Regions from separate parts of the Arthrobacter sp. zg.Y820 genome, predicted to be linked through region 2. Evidence: riboswitches for the same ligand, from Rfam matches in the RefSeq annotation. Region 2 holds a riboswitch; each other region holds the start of a gene.
The links. Region 2 has a riboswitch for S-adenosylmethionine ahead of QNN99_RS14720 (bifunctional o-acetylhomoserine/o-acetylserine sulfhydrylase). Riboswitches for the same ligand answer to the same signal wherever they lie in the genome.
Positions count from the first base shown of each region.

Region 1: another riboswitch for S-adenosylmethionine. It lies ahead of QNN99_RS01905 (hypothetical protein); the one in region 2 lies ahead of QNN99_RS14720 (bifunctional o-acetylhomoserine/o-acetylserine sulfhydrylase).
Region 3: another riboswitch for S-adenosylmethionine. It lies ahead of QNN99_RS08260 (ABC transporter substrate-binding protein); the one in region 2 lies ahead of QNN99_RS14720 (bifunctional o-acetylhomoserine/o-acetylserine sulfhydrylase).

Region 1 is NZ_JASKLX010000001.1:415,570-420,599, reverse strand. It holds gene QNN99_RS01920 (RBBP9/YdeN family alpha/beta hydrolase) at 1-275, opposite strand, end outside; gene QNN99_RS01915 (LLM class flavin-dependent oxidoreductase) at 364-1,383, shown strand; gene QNN99_RS01910 (acetamidase/formamidase family protein) at 1,415-2,800, opposite strand; SAM riboswitch class IV at 2,939-3,075, shown strand; gene QNN99_RS01905 (hypothetical protein) at 3,091-3,474, shown strand; gene QNN99_RS01900 (VOC family protein) at 3,570-4,007, shown strand; gene QNN99_RS01895 (CPBP family intramembrane glutamic endopeptidase) at 4,046-4,771, opposite strand; gene QNN99_RS01890 (NAD(P)H-hydrate dehydratase) at 4,783-5,030, opposite strand, start outside.
Region 2 is NZ_JASKLX010000012.1:201,080-206,109, reverse strand. It holds gene QNN99_RS14730 (SRPBCC family protein) at 1-72, opposite strand, end outside; gene metX (homoserine O-acetyltransferase MetX) at 146-1,273, opposite strand; gene QNN99_RS14720 (bifunctional o-acetylhomoserine/o-acetylserine sulfhydrylase) at 1,348-2,664, opposite strand; SAM riboswitch class IV at 2,732-2,847, opposite strand; gene QNN99_RS14715 (VOC family protein) at 3,098-3,748, shown strand; gene QNN99_RS14710 (putative endonuclease domain-containing protein) at 4,106-4,801, shown strand; gene QNN99_RS14705 (glycoside hydrolase family 2 protein) at 4,906-5,030, opposite strand, start outside.
Region 3 is NZ_JASKLX010000008.1:154,493-159,522, reverse strand. It holds gene QNN99_RS08275 (ABC-F family ATP-binding cassette domain-containing protein) at 1-1,261, shown strand, start outside; gene QNN99_RS08270 (TrkH family potassium uptake protein) at 1,312-2,670, shown strand; gene QNN99_RS08265 (potassium channel family protein) at 2,663-3,364, shown strand; SAM riboswitch class IV at 3,555-3,672, shown strand; gene QNN99_RS08260 (ABC transporter substrate-binding protein) at 3,909-5,030, shown strand, end outside.

The sequences.
Region 1 (5,030 bases), on a different contig from region 2:
TCCGGCGGAGCGACCAGCAGCACGCCGCGGGCTCCGCCGGGATGGCGCAGCAGCCATTCCGCGGCGGCCAGGCAGCCCAGGCTGTGGGCCACCAGGATGGTGTCGCCGCGGCGGGGCCCGGCGGCGGCGTCGAGCGCTTCCATCCAGTTTTCCAGCTCCGGGTCGTCCCACGACGACGGCGAAATCCGGGACACGTCCGGCTCACCGTCCTGCCACAGGCTCTGCCAGTGTGCTTCGTTGGAGCCGCCGATGCCGGGGACCATGGTCAGATGCATGTTTCTTCCTCGCTTCCGGTGCGCCGGACGCTCGGGACTCCGGAGCATCCGGGGGAATATCTCTTGGGAAACCGGCGCTGTGCTGAACATGAAAAAGATCGGTTTCCTGTCCTTTGGACATTACCGGGATGTGCAGGGATCTTTTGTCCGCACCGCCCGGGACGCGCTGCTGCAGACGATTGATGTGGCGGTGGCGGCCGAGGAGCTGGGCATCGACGGCGCCTACCTCCGGGTCCACCATTTCGCGCCGCAGTTCGCCGCACCGTTCCCGCTGCTGTCCGCTCTGGCCGCCCGGACCAGCCGGCTGGAACTGGGCACCGCGGTGATCGACATGCGGTACGAGAATCCGCTGTACATGGCCGAGGAAGCCGCGGCGGCGGATCTGATCAGCGGCGGACGGCTGCAGCTGGGCCTCAGCCGGGGATCCCCCGAGCCCGCGCTGCGCGGCTACGAGGCCTTCGGCTATGTGCCGGCCGACGGCAGCACCGACGCCGATGAAGCCCGCAAGCACACCCTGGTGTTCCGCGCCGCGATCGCCGGCGCCGGTCTGGCGGCCTCCGATCCGGTCATGACCGGTGCCTCCGGAACACTGCCGGTGGAACCGCAGTCCCCCGGGCTGAGCAACCGGATCTGGTGGGGTTCGGGAACGCGGGCCACGGCGAAGTGGACGGGCCAGCAGGGCATGAACCTGATGAGCTCGACCCTCCTGACCGAGGACACAGGCGTGCCCTTTGACCAGCTCCAGGCCGAGCAGATTGAGGTGTTCCGCGCCGCCTGGGCGGAGTCCGGGCACGAGGGAACGCCGCGCGTATCCGTCAGCCGCAGCGTCATTCCCCTGGTTACCGAGGAGGACCGCCGGTATTTCGGGTTGCGTGCCCAGGCCGACACCAGGGACCAGGTGGGCCGGCTCGACGGCGGACTGGCCCGGTTCGGCAAGAGCTACATCGGTGAACCGGAGGTGATTGCGGCCCAGCTGGCCGGCGACGCCGCGGTGCAGGCCGCGGACACGGTCCTGATCACGGTGCCGAACCAGCTGGGCGTTGACTACAACGTGCAGCTGCTGGAGAGCATCCTCAAGCATGTCGCTCCGGCGGCCGGCTGGCGCTGAACATTCGGCGCCGACCCCTTCGGCTGAGGCATCAGCCGAAGTCGGCCTTGCGGATCAGCCCGTGCACGCCCACGGTCCGGTCCACGACCTGGGACACGGCGAAGTCGGCGGCGGCGGACAGGTAGGCGTAGGCGACGGCGCGGTCCATGCCTTTTTCCTGCTCGAGGAAGTCCAGGGCATTGACCACGGCCCGCCGCATGGCCACGTTCAGGTCACTGCTCACCCCACCGGCGCCCAGGCCGTCGGGGTCGGAGAGGCCGATGGGAATCCAGGCATCTGCGGTTTCGCCGAACGGATACCGGTGGGCCAGGGCCGGCGCGTCCCCCGAACCGGGTTTGCAGACGGTCAGCCGGAAGGTGCCGCGCAGGGAACCTTCCATGGCGGTCAGCGCCACTTCGCCGTCGCCCATGCCCATGTGCGGATCGCCCACGTAGAACAGGGCGCCGTCGGCCTTGACCGGCAGGTAAAAGGTGGACCCGGGGCCCAGATGGCGGATGTCGATGTTGCCGCCGCCGAGCGTGGGCGGCACTGAGTTGGCCTCGGGGCCGGTCAGGCCCTCGTTCTCGGAGAAGGCCACGCCCATCATGCCCATGAACGGGCGCAGCGGAAAGCGGATTTTCATGTCGCCGCTGGTCATCACGCCCTTGCCGTCCTCGATTGCGGTGAAGACCGAGACGTTGCCGTAGTCCGTCGGGACGCCCGAGGACCGGTTGTCCGCGGCCGCCGGCGGCATGACTTCCTCCAGGGTGATGCCCTCCGGTGCGGCCGGGCCGTTCTGCAGCGCGAGCGCGCCCTTGCCGTGGCGGCTGGAGACGACGCCGTAGGGGACCCGGGGCACGGCCGCGAGGGTTTCGATCTTCAGGACGTCGCCGGGCTCGGCGCCTTCCACGGCAACGGGACCGGTGACGATGTGCGGCCCGTCCGTGTCGAAGTTCCGCGGCGTGCGGTTGTAGCCGGCGGCGATGTCCACGGCGTCCTGCAGCACCCCGTCCGCCGCGACGCCGTGGCCGCCGAAGAAGGACAGCGGATCCCGGCCCTGGTCCTCCAGGATCCCCTCATGCGAGAGGGCGTCGATGGTGACGGTCTGCCCGGATTTCATCCGGGCCACCGGCGTGGCATGCACGGCCGGCACGTAACCCCAGAGCACTTCCTCCGGGGTGGAGGCAAGATAGAGGTCCCCGGGCATGTCTCCGGAGTGCGGCTGCAGGATGGCCCCCGACCTCGGGCCGGCCGACCCGGGCGACCCGGCAGCACCGGCGTCCGCAGCTGCCGCGGAAGAATCCTGCACCGGTTTCGCACTGCATCCCGACCCCACCGCCAACATGCCAAGACCCGCCGCGGCTCCGAGGAATCCCCGGCGGCCCAGGCCCTTGGTGAGTACCGCTGCGGCCTCGCGTCCAATCAGCATTCGGTTCATCGTGTCCTCCAATAGCTCGTGCCATCAAGCTAGCCAAACGGAGTTTCGAGGCTGTTTCCGGCGGATGAACGGGCCACGCACATCACGGCGGACCACGGCGGTTCCCAGTGTCGGCGTCGTGCGCTAGGGTGGTCTCAGCTTCACGAGAGGTGGCCACCGGCCCGGATTCGTCCGGCCGGAAAAGCTCCGACTGGCCTCACACCAACCCCATTGTTCGGCGGGTGGTTCGGATGACGAAGCGGCCCGCTGCCGCCCGGCGCGGGCAAGGACACTCTGTAAAGGACCACGCTGTGAGCGTTTCCAGTGACACCCGTTGCGTCAGCTTCACCCCCGGCCACAACGTCCACCTCATCCACGGCAAGAAGCTGGCCGGTTTTGATGACTGGGTGGATGCCCGGGCCTATGCCGATGTTGAGCTGGACCTGATCCAGCTGATTGTGGACGGTGAGCAGCAGCTGATGTGGTTCCACGATATCCCCGCCCTGGCACTGGCCCTGGCGCATTCCGGCGGAGAGGCGCAGTGGTGCGCACGCTACTCGTCGCTGTTGGTGCCCGGCGGCTTCGACAGCCCGGCCCGGCGCTCTTTTTTCTACTTGGCCACGCCGGAAAGGGTGCATCCCTGTAAACGGATCGCCGCAGGCGCCGGCGCTGCCGCTCAAGAGCTGCGGGGCTGACCCCCGGCGATCGCTTCCGGGCCGCCGGCGTCTGCGGACAGTAACTGTCCGCAATCCTTCCGGGCGGGAGCCTGCCGCTGGCTAGGCTCCTGCCCATGACGTTCAATATCCAGATATGTGTTGACTGCGCCGACCCCCACGCCCAGGCCGATTGGTGGGCCGAAACCCTGGGCTGGGTCCCGGAGCCCCTCGACCAGGCCCTGATCGATTCCTCGCTGGAACAGGGCGCCGTAAGCCCGGACCTGCTGATCGAGCACAACGGACAGCGCAGGTGGCGCGACGGCGCCGCAATCTGCCGGGAAAGCGAGGTGGGTTCCCCGGGACGCCTGCGAATCCTGTTCCAGCCCGTGCCCGAACCGAAGACGGTGAAGGACCGCATCCATCTGGACATCCACCTCGACGGCGGAGACAAGGACGCGATGCGCGCCGCGCTGGAGGCTCGGGGTGCCACGTTCCTTTACGCAGCCGAGCAGGGTCCGTCCTCCTGGTACACGATGGCCGACCCCGAGGGCAACGAATTCTGCATCGCCTAGTCCCCCGACCGGCGGATCCAATGCCGCACCGTCAACAGTTATCCCAGCAGCTCTGCCGGGATCGCGTAGGTCAGCAGGACGGCGAGCAGGTTTTTCGCGGCGTGGACCGCGTAGGACAGGATGAAGTTGTTCCCCGCCCAGACGTAGATGCCCACCAGAACCGCGCCCATGGCCAGGTACGGCAGCAGCACCGGCAACGTCAGCGATTCCTTCCCCGCGATGTGGATCCCGGCGAACAGCAGCAGCGAGATCAGGCAGCAGACCCAGATGTTGAGGTATTTGCTGAGCTTGCCGATCAGCAGGTGGCGGAAGATGTACTCCTCGACAAACGGCGCAATCACCACCAGCAGGGGAATGATCAGCAGCGGAGGCAGGGAGACGACCAGCCCCTCAACCGCTTCCTGGTTCACCGCGGTTTCCGGCGGGCCGGAAATCAGGACGACGACGGCGGTGAGCAGCAGCATCGCGAAAACGCCGCCGGGAATGATCGCCAGGGTCAGCCACGGGCGGGTGGCCAGGATCCGGGTTTCCCGCACCGCATAGCGCCACGACGCCCAGGCCGCCAGCGCGCCTGCGGACAGGTAGAACGCCAGGTTCACGGCGTAGCCGGCCAGCAGCGGATCAGGGATCAGCTGCATCAGACCGGGAACGCCGAGGCCCGGGGCAAAGCTGAAGATCAGGAGGAACAGGACATAGAACCCGGCGGCAAACCCGTCCCGGGGCGTGAAGGTGTAGGGCAGGGGCAGGATCGCCGGCCGGTTCATTCTCGGCACCGCTAGACGGTCAGCTCCGCCATCACGCGGGGCATCGCTTCGAGCAGCTCTCCGGCGAGGAAGCTCAACGGCCCCTGGGCTGCGGAAAGCCGGTCGCCGGCCGTGGAATGCAGGTAGGTGCCCCAGCAGGCGGCCTGCTCCGGGGACGCTTGGCGGGCGAGGAATCCGCCGACCGCGCCGGCCAGGACGTCGCCGCTGCCGGAGGTGCCCAGCCCGGGATTTCCGGCCGGAATTTCCCAGCGGCGCCCGT
Region 2 (5,030 bases):
GTCCACCAGCGCGTGCCAGAGGTCCGCCGGGGCACACTGGGCCTGGGCCGACACCCGGATCGAATCACCCATGACGTTGCTCTTCCATGACACCCTGTTCTGCCATGGCCGGCCCGGCTTGGCAAGAGCAGTGCGCCCCGCGGGATCAGGCCGGCCCGAAGAACCGCTGGCGCAGCGGCACTCCAAGCTGCTCGACGTCGGTCAGGAACCCGTCGTGGCCGATGGGAGCGGAAATCATGTGCACCGTTGTGTCTCCGGGCAAGGCCGCGGCCAGAACCTCGGATTGCTGCGGAAAGTAGAGCCGGTCCGAGTCCACGGCGGCAATGAAGAACTCGGCGGTGACGCCGGCCAGGGCCTGCTCCAGCGGTCCGCGGCCGCGGGCGACGTCGTGGCTCATCAGTGCTTCGGTCAGCACCAGGTAGCTGTTGGCGTCGAACCGGTCCACGAGCTTCCGGGCCTGATGGTCCAGGTAGCTCTCCACGGCATAGCGTCCCCGGCCCGCCGACAGGGCAGATCCCAACGGATCCTCCTGCGGCTGCGGTTCATGCCCGAAACGGTATTCCAGTTCCGGCTCCGAGCGGTAGGTGATGTGCGCGATGCGCCGGGCCAGGCCCAGCCCGGCCGCCGGCGTCCTGCCGTTGTAGTAATCACCGCCGTTGAAATGCGGATCCAGCCGGATGGCTTCGAGCTGCGCCTGGCCAAAGGCAATCTGTTCCGCGGAGCTGGCCGCCGTGCACGCGATCACGGCGCAGCGCCGCACCCGGGCGGGTTCGGTGACGGCCCACTCCAGGGCCCGCGCCCCGCCGAGCGAGCCGCCCAGCACCGTGTGCCAGCTCCGGATGCCGAGCAGGTCCGCCAGCCGCGCCTCGGCGCGGACCGAGTCGCGGACCGTGACAAACGGAAAGCGCGAGCCCCAGGGCAGGCCCTGCGGATCAGCCGAGGACGGCCCGGTGGATCCGTAACAGCCGCCGAGCATGTTGATCGAGACGACGTAAAACCGGTTGGTGTCGACGGTTTTTCCGGGACCCACCAGGGTGTCCCACCAGCCGTCCTCCTCGGAATCCCCCCGGGCCACGTGGGTGCTGCCGGTGAGGGCGTGGCAGATCAGGACGGCGTTGGAGGCGTCGTCGTTCAGCTGCCCCCACGTCTCATAGGCGAGGGAAACCTGGGGCAGGCGCCCGCCGGTTTCCAGCTCCAGGCTACCGATCTTGGCGTGGAGCAGCACCCCGTCCGGGGCCGGGGTGGGGTGCTGCGGCGCCGTCGGAACGCTCAACGGCGCAGCCGAATCGGACGCGGTGGAACCGGAAAGGACGGTGTTCCGGGGTGAAGGCACTGCCACGCTAACCGCTACGCTCCCTTGGCGGCGCGGAAGCCGGCGTCGAGGTCGGCGATGATGTCATCAACGTGCTCAATCCCCACCGACAGCCGGACCAGTCCGGGGCTGACACCGGCAGCGAGCTGCGCCTCGGCCCCGAGCTGGCTGTGCGTGGTCGACGCCGGATGGATCACCAACGAGCGCACGTCGCCCACGTTGGCCACATGGGAGTGCAGCTCGAGGGCATCCACGAAGCGCTTCCCCGCCTCAATGCCGCCGGTGATGTCGAAGGAAACAATGGCACCGGTGCCGCGCGGCCCGTACTTGCGCCCGCGTTCGTACCACGGGCTGGATTCCAGGCCGGCGTACGCGACGGAGATGACGTCGTCGTGCGCTTCGAGCCAGTTCGCGACGGCCACGGCGTTGGCGACGTGACGGTCCATCCGCAGGCTCAGCGTCTCCAGGCCCTGGGCAATCAGGAACGCGTTGAACGGGGAGACGGCCGGTCCGAGGTCGCGGAGCAGCTGCACCCGGGCCTTGAGGATGTAGGCGAGGTTGGCGCCCAAAAGGCCGTTGGCGCCGAGGTCGCGGGCGTAGACCAGCCCGTTGTAGCTCTCATCCGGGGTGTTGAAGCCGGGGAATTTCTCCGGATCGGCGCCGAAGTCGAAGTTGCCCGAATCCACGATGACGCCGGCGATCGAGTTGCCGTGCCCGCCCAGGTACTTCGTGGCCGAGTGCACCACGATGTCCGCACCCCATTCGATGGGCCGGATCAGGTAGGGCGTGGAGAGCGTGTTGTCCACGATCAGCGGCACTCCGGCCTCGTGCGCGACGGCGCTGATGCCTTCGAGGTCCAGCACGTCCTGGCGCGGGTTGGAGACCACTTCCCCGAAGAAGGCCTTGGTGTTGGGCTGCACGGCGGCGCGCCACTGCTCCAGGTTGTCCGGATCCGCCACGAACGTCACGGCGATGCCGAACTTTTTCAGGGTGTGCTTGAACAGGTTGTAGGTGCCGCCGTACAGGCTGGGGCTGGCGACGATGTGGTCTCCGGCCTCGGCCAGATTGAGGATCGCGACGGTCTCCGCGGCCTGCCCGGACGCGAGCAGCAGCGCCCCGAGCCCACCCTCCAGGGAAGCGATGCGCTTTTCCACCGCTTCCTGGGTGGGGTTGCCGATGCGGGTGTAGATCGGCTCCAGCTCAGCCAGCGCAAACCGGTTGGCCGCAGCCTCGGCGCTGGGAAAGACGAACGAGGTGGTTTGGTAGATGGGCAGCGCGCGGGCGCCGGTGACGGCGTCGGGCTCCTGTCCCACATGGATCTGACGGGTTTCGAATGACCAGTTTCCTGACATGGCGTGCTCCCTATACCAGGGGCCGCACCGAGACTTCCGGCCCCGAAGGTAGCCGGCAGCCACGTGTGACCCGCGCTTGCCGTACGTCCTCTGACGTACAGCCAGGTCTTCACCCGGGGCACCCCACCGCGGTTGGAGGGTTGCCGGCCAGCAAGCCGGGGCTATCTGCTGGCACTCATGACCTATTCCCCCAATGAAAACGGATAACCCCGAAGCCCGCAACCTCTGTGACGGATCATTTCCCTGCGGGTTCGGGTGGCCGTGCCGGATGCGGGACAGGATCAAGAATTAGGGCATCCGCAGCACTCCCGTGGTCCGGCACCGGGCGCAGGATGAGGCCGCCGGCGGAACATCTGCAGCTCAAACCTGCCCATTTGACGACTTAGGCCAGCCTTGGTCGTGAGGTCGGTCACAACGTGCCATTATGGGCCGCATGCGCTTGGACCATGTTTCTTATGCCTGTGAATCCGACGGTCTTTTGGCCACTACCGAGAGGATTGCTTCCGCTCTGGGAGCGGACTTCGTCAAGGGCGGTGTGCATCCTCGCTTCGGCACCCGCAACATGATTCTCCCCCTGGCCAACCACCAATATGTCGAGGTGGTCGAGGCCCTGAACCATCCGGTGTCGGACAAGGCGCCCTTCGGCCAGGCCGTGCGCCAGCGCTCCGAATGCGGCGGCGGCTGGATGGGCTGGTGCGTAGCCGTGGACGACCTTTCACCCTTTGAAGCGCGTCTGGGCCGCGAGTCGGTGCCCGGAAACCGGAAGTTTCCCGACGGCCAGGAACTGACCTGGCAGCAGATCGGCATCAACGGCCTGATCGCCGACCCCCAGGTGCCGTACATGCTGCGCTGGGACGACGGCACCGAGCCGCTGCACCCTTCGGCCGCCCTGCCCGGCATGCCGGGCTCCGTGAAGCTGGACTCGCTGACCATCGCCGGGTCGGCCGAGCGCGTGACCCAGTGGCTGGGCACCCCGGTCGAGGAACCGCTGGAAAATGTGGGCGTGACCTGGATTTCGCCCAAGGGAACCCCCGGCATCATGTCCGTCACCTTCAACACGGCCAACGGTTCAGTCGAGATCTAGTTCTCCTGATCCCTCCGCTGCGCAATGGCGGGATTCTCCCTAACCGGAGGGTTGTCCACAACGGGGAGTCCTGCCCTCGCGGGCCGTCCGCCGCCCGTCCAGCCTTGAGGCATGGACCCTGCACTCATATTCTCAGCCGCTGCCGCAGCCCACGGTACGGACCGGCGTTCCCTGGCGCTGAGGTGCCGATCGGGCAAACTTGTCCGACTCCGGCCCGGTGTCTACATTCAGGCGGACGACTGGCTGAACCTGCCTCCTTGGGAGCGGGAGCGGGCACGTATCCGGGCCGCCGTGGAACAGGTACCGGGGCAGCGCATCCTTATCCAACAATCCGCGGCAGTTATTTGGGGATTGCCCGTGATTGGGAAATCGCCCGAAGTACTGTTGCTGGCCGTTCATCCCACGCATGGCAGGCGCCGCGGGGATCTCCGCTGGGCTGAGCGCCGGCTGCTGGAACCTGTCACCACGTGGGACGGGGTCCCCCTGACGTCCCGAGCACACACCGTCCTGGACATGGCTGCCTATCTGAACTTTGAACGTGCAGTCCCGGCCATGGACCATGTGCTGCGGCCGGATCCCGTTCGCAGTCTTCCCGGTCTGAGGAAAGAGCACCTTCGGGAGTTGGCGGAGCAGCTGCCTGGCCGCACCAAACGGCTCCGGGCTCAGCGGGTTATCGACTTCGCGCAGGTGCTCTCCGAGTCAGCCGGTGAGTCCTATTCGCGGGCTGTGCTGCATCTGCATGGTTTCCCGGAGCCTGAGCTCCAGCACGGATTCGACACCTCGTCAGGCCGGTTCCGTACCGACTTCTACTGGCCCGAGCACAGGCTCGCCGGGGAGTTCGACGGCGCAGTGAAATACGGACGCGGCAAAGAGAGCCGTGCACCGGCGTGGGACACGCTCGTCCGGGAGAAACGCCGGGAAGACGCTATTCGGGCCACCGGCGTGGGATTTGTCCGCTGGTCTTGGAATGACATCACCCGGCCACCCCAACACCCGGAGGGTTTGGTGCAGCGTCTGGTCCGGGCTGGACTGCCCCAATCCCGCCACCGCTGATTCCCTCCGCTTTGTGGCATTCCCTCCGCTGCGCAGCGGAGGGAACGCCACAGGCCGGAGGGTTTCGTCCGAGGCCCGGATCTCCCGCCCGCCGATCCGGCCGGCTAGCCCCGACCGGCCCCAGCAGCCCCAGCCGCCCTGATCAGCCGCTCGTTGAGCCCGCGGACCGTTCCGGCGTCGATCTTCACCACGCGCCGGTCATAGGTGAGCAGCCCGTTCACCTCGTCCT
Region 3 (5,030 bases), on a different contig from region 2:
CCCGGAACCCAAGGTGCTGGACAAGCTGATCAACCGGCAGGCCGAGCTGTTCGAGACCATGGACCGGCTGGACGGCTGGGACTACCCGCGCCGGATCGACGCCGCGCTGACCACTCTCGGCTTCAGTGAGGCGCACCGTGTCTGCCCCATCGACGCCCTCTCCGGCGGCTGGCGCAACCGTGCGGCCCTGGCCAAGATCCTGCTCGAGGCCCCGGACGTGCTGCTGCTTGATGAGCCCACCAACTACCTGGACGTGGCCGGCGTTGAGTGGCTGGAAAGCTGGTTCCGCGACTTCCGCGGGGCCGCCGTCGTCGTCTCCCACGACCGGAAGTTCCTGGACGCGGTGGTGACCCGCATCATTGAGGTGGAGAACTACCACCTGCACGAGTACCCCGGCAACTTCGGTGAGTACGTGATCCAGAAGCAGTTCCGGCTCAAGGCGCTGGCGTCCCAGTTTGTGCATGAGTCGGAGCTGCTCGCCTTCGAAGCCGAAGGTATTTCGGACCGGCGCGAGGCCGCCAAGGCCGGCAGCGGTGCCCTGGACGGCAAGCTCGCCAAGATCAAGAAGGCCCGCGCGCCTCGCCCGGTGGACCAGATCATCACCGAGATTTACGGCGGCCTGCATGTGAAGGACAACCTGTGCCGGGTGGAGTCCCTGGAAAAGTCCTACGGCGACAAGACCCTGTTTTCCGGGCTGAGCTTCGAGATTCGGCGCGGCGACCGGCTCGTGGTCCTGGGCTCGAACGGCAGCGGCAAGACCACCCTGCTGCGCGTTCTTACGGGCGAGGAAAAGGCCGACGCCGGCAAGGTCGCCTGGGCGAACGGCGCCCGGATGGTTTCCTACAACCAGGTGCTTGCCGAGCTCGACGACGCCGACACCGTCACCCACGCGGTGAACGCCATGCCGGACAGCCTGGCCCTGACCGCCACGAAGAAATCGGTCAACCGGTTCCTGACCATGTTCCAGTTCTCCGAGGCGGACCTGAAGCAGAAGATCGGCAACCTGTCCGGCGGGCAGAAGGCCCGCGTGGCGATGGCCCAGTGCTTGCTCTCCGGCGCGTCGGTGCTGCTGCTCGATGAGCCCACCAACCACCTGGACCTCTCCAGCACCCAGGTCATGGAGCGGGCACTGCTGCACTTCCCCGGTGCCGTGGTGGTGGTCAGCCACGACCGGTTCTTTACCGACAAGATCGCCAACCGGCACCTCGTGTTCGGAGCCGACGGCGCCGCGCCGGGGGAGATCGACCTCCGCGTCGCCTAAACCGCGGGGCCCGCTGGCGGCGCTGCAGCGGCCCGGCGTACCGTCGGGACGTGGGAAACCGTGCACGCCTGCTGCCGCGCCGCAGGAAACCCCTCCGGCCGGCGCGCTCCGTGTTTCTGGGGTTCCTGGCCGCCGACCTGGCGGGAACGGGTCTGCTCACCCTGCCGGCTGCCAGCACCGAATCCGGCGGAGCCCCGATCATGGTGGCCTTTTTCACCTCCACGTCCTCGCTCTGCGTCACCGGCCTGGGGGTGGTGGAAACTCCGGTCTACTGGACGGGTTTCGGGCAGGCCGTGATGCTGGCGCTGATCCAGCTCGGCGGATTCGGGGTGATGAGCTTCGCATCGGTTGTGGCGCTCACCGTCATGCACAGGCTGTCCCTGCGCAGCAAGGTCACATTCGCCCTCGAAGGCAACAAGCCGGACCTGTCCCATGTGCCGTCGGTCATTGCGGGCGTCGCGAAGATTACCCTCCTGGTGGAAGGGATCGTGGGTCTGATGCTGGCGGCCCGTTTTTGGCTGTCTTACGGCCGAAGTCCGGGGGAGGCCCTGTGGCTGGGGGCCTTCCATGCGGTGTCGGCCTTCAACAATGCCGGCTTTGCCCTGTTCTCCGACAGCCTGGTGCAGTACGCCACCGATCCGGCGGTGAGCCTGCCCATCTGCGCGGCGGTCATCCTTGGCGGCCTCGGATTTCCGGTACTGGTCCAGCTGCGCCGGGACCTGCGCATCCCGCGGCGCTGGTCAATGAACACCCGGCTGGTGCTGGCCGGCAGCGCCGTGCTCCTGCTTGCCGGAACTGTCTTCATCACGGCGCTGGAGTGGGACAACCCGCGCACGCTGGGTCCGCTGGACTGGCCCTCCAAGCTCCTGACCGGGTTCTTCCAGTCCGTGCAGACACGCACCTCGGGGTTCTACAGCGTGGACATCGCCGCCCTGGACGGCGCCACCCTGCTGGTCATGGACGCGCTGATGTTCATCGGCGCCGGACCCGCCGGCACGGGCGGCGGGGTCAAGATCACGACTGCTGCCGTGCTGTTCTTCATTCTCGCCGCGGAGGTCAGGGGCCGGCGGCAGGTGAACGTCCTCGGCAAATCGCTCTCCCCGGCGGTCTACCGCCAGGCCATCGCCGTGCTGGTGCTCTCGGTCCTTCTCGTGGGCACCGCCACCGGCATACTGCTGGTCCTGACCGGGTTTCCCCTGGAATCGGTCCTGTTTGAAGCAGTTTCGGCGTTCGCCACGGTTGGCCTGTCCACCGGCATCACCGCGCACCTTCCGGCGGCGGGCCAGCTGATCCTGATCGTCCTGATGTTCGCCGGCCGGCTCGGCCCACTCCTCTTTGCCTCGGCGCTGGCACTGCGCGACCGGCCGCTGCACTACGAACTTCCGATCGAAAGGCCCATCATTGGCTAGGTTCAGCTTTCTTGGTGCGCGGGATCCGGGACACGCCCGCGCCGACGCAGACGCAGTCGCCGTGCTCGGGCTGGGCCGCTTCGGGGAGTCCGTCGCCCTGGAGCTGATGGCCGAGGGCACCGAGGTTTTGGGCGTGGACAGCAATGGAGAAGTGGTCCAGCGGCTCGACGGCCGCCTCACTTTGGTCGTGACGGCGGACTGCACTGACACTGAAGTGCTCGATCAGCTGTCGGTGTCCGAATTCAACCGTGTGGTGCTGGGCATCACCAGCGACATCGCGGCCAGCGTGCTCACCGCCTCGCAGTTGGTCCGCTCCGGGGTGGCCCAAGTGTGGGCCGCGGCCGCCAGCGAGCAGCACGGACTGATCCTGGACCAGATCGGCGTCCACCACGTGGTTTACCCGGAGCAGGACATGGGCCGGCGGGTCGCTCATCTGGTCCGCGCCAGCCTGCTGGAGTACATCAGGGTGGGCGAAGACTTCGCCGTCGCCGAAACGGTGCCGCACGGCGCCGTCGTCGGCGTTCCCCTCGATCCCGGGCGGGTTCAGGAGATGTACGGCGTCTCGATTATTGCCCGCCGGAGCGCGTCCGGCCCTTGGGAATTCGCCGGCGCCGGCATGGTGCTGACCATCCTGGACCGGATACTGATCGCCGGGCCGCCGGAGCGGACCGACGCCTTCAGCCAGCCAGCCTGACGGCCGCCTAACCGGGCATGCCCGCCCTTCCGAGCACGCCCGCGAGCGCCGGTTGACGACGGATGACGCGTTCGGTGGAGTGTGACGGTTTGGACCGAAATATGACCGAATTAGCGACCTGTGACCGTCGCTTACCCCGGATAACGTCATCTGCCCGCCGGTAGCCGGCGTCCTCTAGCATGTAGTCAGCAATCAAGAGTTCCAGCCATCGGCCCTGGCCGGCTGGGCAGCAACCCTCTCGTCGTAGCGGGGTGCTCCAGGTGATGATTCGGCCGGCGGGCAGACGCCCGGCCCGGCAAGTACGGCGTCCGTGCTGCTCCGGCGGCACCCCGCGGCGCCATGATCGCAGAGGCAGCCCCGATGAATCGATGTCCCCGCCCCACCGGCTAGACCCTTTCCCGCGCCAGGCCTCGGCCTCCCCGCCGGGCATCCTCCTGCCCGGCTGACTTCCTGCTCCCCGCTGGGCATCCTCCTGCCCGGCCGGCGCTTGCCCGCACCCCCTGTCACTGCATCTGCTCCAGCCCTTCCGAGAGAAAGCAGCACCATGAACCTGTCCAGGAAACTCACCGGGAAGCGTCCGGTGTCCGCTCCCGCCGCGTCTCTGCTGATCCTGTCCCTTATCACCGCCGTCCTCGCTTCCGGCTGCAGCACGCAGCCGGGCAGCGCCTCCGATTCCACCGATCGGCGCGGCGGCGAGCTGGTGTACCTGGATGCCGAACTGTCCTCCAACACGCAGCTCCAGAGCAGCGGCACCTGGCAGGACAGCGCCTACATCCAGAACATCACCGATCGGTTGATCTACCGCGACCCCGAGACACTGGAACTGAAGCCGTGGATCGCGGAGGAGTGGACGGTCAGCGACGACGGCCTGACCTACACCTTCCTTATCCGGGAGGGCGCCAGCTTCAGCAACGGCCAGGTGCTGGACGCTTCAGCGGTTCAACGGAACCTGGAGTGGCAGGCCAACGGCGACAGCGCCAAGGGCATCCCCGCGAACAACTGGTTCCCGAAGGTCTCGGCGGTAACGGCCGACGACGCCGCCCGGACCGTAACGGTGCAGCTCACCACCCCGCACGCCCCCTTTCTGAATGTGCTCTCCTTCTGGCGCACCAGCCTGGTCGCCGATGAAACCATCAACGCACCGATCGAGGCGCAGTCACAGCTCACCGGCATCATCGGCAGCGGCCCGTTCACCGTGGAATCCGAAAAGTACGGAGAGGAAATCGTCCTCACCCGCCGGGAAGGATATGCGTGGGCGCCGCCCGGCCTGGAAAACCAGGGCGAGGCCTACCTGGATCGGATCACCATCATTCCGGTCACCGAGGACAGTGTCCGGCTGGGCTCGCTGCGCGCCGGCGAGGCCGACCTGATCCGCTACGTTCAACCCAGTGAAGAGCAGACCCTGACCGCGGCCGGTTTGGAAGTGATCAGCGCCCGGGGGGTTGGCAACGCCAACGTCTGGGACCTGCGGCAGTCCGCGCCGTTCCTGGATGACATCCGGGTGCGGCAGGCACTGCAGCACGGCATCAACCGGGAGCAGATCATCTCCGATCTCTACACGGAGAACTGGAACGCTGCCACCAGCATCCTCACCCCGGGATCCCTCGGGTACAAGGACGAATCGGAGAAGCTGGCCTTTGATCCGGAAAAGTCCGGCCAGCTGCTC